2 regions of the Bacillus songklensis genome follow, and region 1 is predicted to be linked to the other one. Evidence: riboswitches for the same ligand, from Rfam matches in the RefSeq annotation. Region 1 holds a riboswitch; the other holds the start of a gene.
What was found. A riboswitch is a leader RNA that binds a small molecule or an ion and turns the genes downstream of it on or off. The one in region 1 is predicted to bind cyclic di-AMP.
Positions count from the first base shown of each region.

Region 1 (3,138 bases):
CAGCGGCCTTTTCCTCAGCTAAATCGATAAATCGGGAAAGAGGCCTCATTAAACTTCTATATTGGGAATGTAGTGTCACCAGACGAATGTCGGGCTTCCATTCCTTCCACTTTTCCTCCATCCGTTTCTCGCTTTCCCGGTCAAAAGCGACATAAACAGCAATGACTGTATCCCCGATTAACTGGGCATAGTTCAAGGAATTTTCGACCACTTTCGTAATCCCTGCAACAGGGACAATCACGACATTTCCTTCCATTTGTAAACGTTCTTCACCTGGTTTAATTCTGAGCTGCTCCCCCACGGCTTCATAATGGTTTTTAATACGATGGAACATATAAACAATCACCGGCAAGAAAATCAGGACAGACCAAACTTGAGAAAACTTTGTAGTGAAGAAAATAATCAGGACGGTTAAAGTAATCAACGCTCCAATCAAATTAATGGTCAACCTGTACATCCAACCGGCAGGCTTCTCTCTTAACCATTTGACAATCATGCCTGTTTGCGAAAGGGTGAAAGGAATAAATACGCCGACTGCGTACAAGGGAATTAATTGCTCTGTTTCTCCTTTAAAGGCAACAATAAGTAAAATCGACGCGATTCCAAGTGTGACGATCCCGTTTGAATAGCCGAGTCTGTCTCCGCGTATCAAAAACATTCGCGGGATATATTTGTCTGATGCCAAATTAACGGCTAGTAACGGAAAAGCTGAAAAGCCCGTATTGGCGGCGAGGACTAAAATAAGAGCCGTCGTCCCTTGAATAAAATAATATAGGATGTTTCTTCCGAATACTTCGGCAGCGATTTGTGATACCACTGTTTCCTCGGCTTTAGGTGAGATTCCCAGCCAATAAGCTAAAAACGTAATGCCGGAAAAAAGAATCGCCAGGATGATCCCCATCATGACTAACGTATTGGCGGCATTTTTGGCAGCCGGTTCTTTAAAGTTAGGGACTGCATTCGAAATGGCTTCTACTCCAGTAAGAGCCGAACAACCAGATGAGAAAGCCTTGAGTAATAAAAATAAACTGATGCCGGGAACGACTGTTCCGATAGGTGTATGTAAATCAGCCGGTACTTGTCCGCTTAAAATCTGCCATATTCCTGCGCCAATGAGAAGCACCAATGCCAGTACAAACAAATATACAGGATAGGCAAGGAAGGATGCGGATTCTGTTACACCCCTGAGATTCAAAAGGGTAATAAAAACAACTAATAAAGAAGCAATCATCACGTTATGCTCATGTAATTGTGGAAAGGCGGATGTAATGGCATCCGTTCCGGCTGAAACGCTCACGGCTACGGTTAAAATATAGTCAACTAATAGCGAGCCCCCTGCAATGAGTCCAGGATTTTCCCCCAGATTGCTCCTCGAAACGATGTAGGCGCCACCGCCGTGGGGATAGGCATGGATGATTTGCCGGTATGAAAGAATCAAGGCGGTTAAAAGCACCAACACACCAATCGCGATTGGAATGGAATACCAAAATGCAACCAGACTAATCGTCGCTAACACAATTAAAATTTGTTCCGTTCCATAAGCTACAGAAGAAAGTGCATCTGACGACAAAATGGCAAGGGCTTTTAATTTATTTAATTTTTGTTCTCCTAATTGACTGGTTTTGAGAGGTTTTCCAATTAATATTCTTTTTAAAATTGAATAACTCACGCCGTTTACCTCCGTATACATAAATCCATTCATTTTAAGACCGAAAAAAGAAGATTAAATGAGACTCTTAATGGCCATAGTATGTCTATTAAGGACTTAATTAATGAATGCAGACAGTCACTATTTTATTGATTTTACTAATTCCCTCTATTGGTATGTCTAACACTATAAATCCTCCTAAAAAGTGAAAACTGATCGTAAAGGAACACAAAAAAGAACACTGAGATGCTACTCAGTGTTCTTTTTAAGAAAACACAAAGCAAACCTTCTCTCCAAACGCTTACGAGGTTAGCTGTCGGATTCGGGCCTTGAGAGTAGCCCTGCCTTCTTAAGAAGGATTCACCCCAAGTGACTATGCACAAGATTGGGTCCCCCACTCCTTATGGATTAAGCGATACAAGATATGATTGAGTTTAAAGTTTAAAGTTCCCTCAGCTAATATACTCTTGAAAAAGCTGTTTGTAAAGAGGGAATAAGATACCGATGGTGGCATTTCCAACAATAAAAAGAAGAATGGCCTGCGCAATCAGTATGGCGTACAACGGTGCGAACGAAGTGATTAAACATCAGGCTATCGCTTACTCATAAAAAAGCGCTAAGGGAGAACACAAAAGCTTCCTTAGCGCTTTCTTTATTAATTGCTTATTTTACAGCTTCTTTTAGTTCCTTACCTGGTTTAAAAGCAGGAACTTTGGAAGCGGGAATCTGCATTTCTTCACCTGTTTGCGGGTTACGCCCCGTTCGAGCTGCACGCTCACGCACTTCAAACGTTCCAAATCCGATTAATTGGATTTTTTCTTCGTTAGCAAGTGTAGTAGAGATCGTTTCAAATAATGCATCCACAGCTTTTGCCGCATCTTTCTTTGTTAATTCTGTTTGTGTTGCCACAGCATTGATCAATTCCGTTTTATTCATATTCAAACACCTCACCCTTTTATTTTTAGATAGTATGTAGAGATGCTAGCATAACATATCTACTAGAAGGTTTTCCAGTTTGACAAATTTATATACCTGTATTTTCAAAGATTTATAACACTGAATTTTGCAACGAATAAACGATTTCTCCTGAGATTCATTCATCCATTTACAATGGTTCCGCCATTTACGTGCAGAATTTGTCCTGATACATATGAGGAATCGTCTGAAGCCAAATATACATAAGCAGGTGCTAGTTCAAAAGGTTGTGCAGCCCGCTTCATTGAGGATATAAAGTTCCTAGTCTCATTGGTCTTTATTGGTCCGCCCCATATCTTCATGATGGAGGAGTCGCAGTTGGAGCAAATTCTAAAACCCAATTAGGAATGGCGGAAACATTAAATAAAGGAATTTTACCTGATCCGTTTAACAGTTTGCGTGCATTATATATATTCCACTTAATAACTCGACACATCTTCATTCAATCAAGAGGCATCACAATCGGTGATCCAGACAACTTGAATTCGCCCTCAAGGGTTCACCTATGCGGTTGG
Region 1 is NZ_JBHRZT010000073.1:241,110-244,247, forward strand. Features, by position in the region: gene ACFOU2_RS24335 (APC family permease) at 1-1,669, opposite strand, end outside; cyclic di-AMP (ydaO/yuaA leader) riboswitch at 1,933-2,073, opposite strand; gene ACFOU2_RS24340 (HU family DNA-binding protein) at 2,312-2,584, opposite strand; partial or broken gene ACFOU2_RS24345 (SDR family oxidoreductase) at 2,746-2,868, opposite strand; gene ACFOU2_RS24350 (hypothetical protein) at 2,971-3,138, shown strand, end outside.

Region 2 (3,138 bases), on a different contig from region 1:
TCAATGATGTATGTAAGCTCCTTTGGATGAAGACGGTAATCGAGCGGCACTTTGATGAAACCGCCAAGTGCTGCAGCACAATCAGATTCTATATGCTCCGAACGGTTGGACATGAGAACCGCCACCCGGTCCCCTTTTTTCAAATGATAGCTTTTGATGCCATTTGCCAACTGGCATGAACGAATTCGCAATTGATCGTACGTGATCGTTTGATTTTGATACTTGACCGCGATTTTATCCGGATATGTTTGAAATGCTTTTTTCATATAAGAGCCAAGTGTTTCCATCTTATTCCCCCTTCTGCGGTTTTATGGTCAGTAACCTAAACCCTTACTCAACAGGCTTAGAGTATGCCGGCTTTTCATTTTGAATGGGCGGCTGTACAAATACTGCCCTTTGCAATTTGAGTTCGCTTGTACAATTCTATTCGCCGTTTCTTCACTTGATAACAAATCGACTAAAACAACATTTTTAAAGAACTAAATGATTATTTTAGCCGGCATTACAAATATTAAGGAATGTCCCATACGTATATAAGGAGGAATTTTCATGAGTCTTTATGAACGATTAGGCGGTCAAGAAGGCATTCAAAAGGTCGTAGATGTTTTCTATAAAAAAGTGTTGGAGGATGATACAGTCAATCACTATTTTGAACATACCGATATGGAAAAGCAGCGCCGCCATCAAACATTGTTTCTTAGCTGGGTGACAGGCGGACCAAATCAGTATTCAGGTAAAGGTATGGAAAAAGCGCATGAAGGTCTTAACCTGCAAGAATCACATTTTGAAGCAATTGCTAACCACCTTGTTTCAAGCCTTAAAGAGTTCAATGTGTCCGAAAAAGATATTGATCAAGTTGTACAAAAACTTTTAACAATGAAGGATGCAATTCTTCACAAATAAGCCTATACATAAAAGGAAAGCCGGCTCCCATAAATCATGTCCCATTCTATTTCTCATACTTTGTGTATCCCGTCTTGCCTTTTCTTTTTGCCAATGTGTTAAAATATCATGATCGAATCGAGTCATTTGCAATCAGAATCATCATAAGAAGGTGACCCAAAGAACATACTTTTGGGCCAGCCTCTTATTCCTTTTAAATGGACTTCAACGTCTTTTTTCTTCACTAAATAATGCTTTTGCACAAAACTCGATAATTTCCCGTCGTCTGACAATCCCAATAAAGATTCCTTGATCATCGATGACCGGTACAAAGTTTTGTTCTGTTGTCTGCAAGATGATGCTTTCCATTTCAGCATGGATCGGTATGGCTTTATTATCGTGGCGCCTTGGTACTAATCGAAGCGGCAATTCTTCCAGCTCTTGAAGATTGAATGTCCCCCTTTCCTTTAAAAACCAAAGGAGATCTCCTTCAGTCAGCGTTCCCACATATTTTCCTTCATCATCAATAAGGGGTACTGCCGTATATTTGTGATATTCCATTTTTTCCAATGCTTGGCGTACGGTAGATTCCATGTCAATAACAGCTACTTCATGCTTTGGAATAAGAAAAAATGCAATGTTCATACTCATTCTTAACTCCTTTTTTCTTCTTGAATCGGCTCCAGCCTAAAATCGATATTTATCATCTTCCCTATATTTACCTCTACACACATCTATTCATAATCAGAGCCACCGTTTACAAAAAATGTTCACTTTTTCCCTCTTCCATTATTGAGAACGGACACTAACCAAATGGAAACGCCGACCATGCCTCCCCCCATCAGTACTACTATTCCAATCATGATGGCATCCTTCATGTTTATGTCCTCCCTAAAAAATAAGTTGTTCGCATTGACGCAAATATATAGCTTTGCTCTCCGGCATAGAGTCCTCTATTCTTTTTCTCTTCAAATGCCTTTTCTTCATAATAAAAACCGCGAAAAGAGAGGGCCTCTTTTCGCGGTTTTTCACAGCACAAATAAGCCGTGCATTCACACGAATTTTTTCCTCCCAAACGCTTACGAGGTTAGCTGTCGGATTTGGGTCGTGGAAGTAACCCTACCTTCACTGAAGGACTCACCCCAAGTGCTAAGATTCAACACAAAGTTGGTTCCCCCGCTTCTAAATTAGAATTAAGCGATTTATGATAAAACATTTTATGTGAGTAATCTTACCCCCGTTAAAATTTACTGTCAACAGCTATTTTTAATCATGGATGAAATAACTAGTAAGAACGATATTAATAAAGTCCAGAAAACGATGTTCATGACTCCCTTGTCGATATAGTGCAATTTTAACTTTTTAAACACAGAAAAAACCCTCATCCGACTCGCTTTGCGGGGATGAAGACTTTTTCATATTTTCACGATGTTTCATTTTTGAACGTCTTCTGGATGGCATCCAATATAATTCGGACAAATTCGCCTTCGTGGATACGACACTGGAACTCAGCGGGCTCACATACGATGTCGGAGCAAATTTTCAGTTCCACTGTATCATGCGTAATTCTCCTGATGTGCAGCCACTTTCCATCTGACAACCGAAATGCTAAACGCGCAGTCATAGACTTCTCTCCTGCTCTTTCACCCTTTTTTTATTTTTCCCTTCTGTCATCGGCCTTCCTCTATTCGCGCCTTTCTGTTCTTTCTCCTTGAATAAACTTACAATGGTGATCATTTGACATGGATGCTCTTTATCCATGTCAAATGATTTATGTGCATTTATATATTTTTTTGCGCTTCCATTTCTTCATGACAATTCCGTGTGTCGGTGAGAAGAATAAGGCAATTAAGAACAATATCCCGGCAACCGTAATCATGCACCCTGCAATGGAAGCATCGTATACGTACGCCATATAATACCCGATCGCAGAACTGATGATCCCGATGAACATGCTGATACCAATCATCACACTTAATTTTTCGGTCAACAAGTAAGCCGTTGCTGCAGGAACAATTAACATGCCCACCACTAAAATGGCGCCCACACTTTCAAAAGAAGCAACCGTCGTAAAAGAAACGAGTGCCATTAGGAGATAGTGGAATAACATGACCGGTATGCCGACAGCTGCCGCCATGGCCGGGTCAAACGAGCAAATTTTAAACTGTTTATAGAATAGACTGATTACGATTAAGTTTAAGAGAAAGGTAGCCCCTACTCCCCAGACGGCTTTTGGACCGATACTCATCCCGCCAA
Region 2 is NZ_JBHRZT010000067.1:196,200-199,337, reverse strand. Features, by position in the region: gene ACFOU2_RS16185 (class I adenylate-forming enzyme family protein) at 1-287, opposite strand, end outside; gene ACFOU2_RS16180 (group I truncated hemoglobin) at 550-903, shown strand; gene ACFOU2_RS16175 (CBS domain-containing protein) at 1,108-1,527, opposite strand; cyclic di-AMP (ydaO/yuaA leader) riboswitch at 1,944-2,092, opposite strand; gene ACFOU2_RS16170 (hypothetical protein) at 2,306-2,506, opposite strand; gene ACFOU2_RS16165 (metal ABC transporter permease) at 2,654-3,138, opposite strand, start outside.
Region 2: linked by a shared signal. The riboswitch ahead of ACFOU2_RS16175 (CBS domain-containing protein) and the one ahead of ACFOU2_RS24335 (APC family permease) in region 1 are both predicted to bind cyclic di-AMP.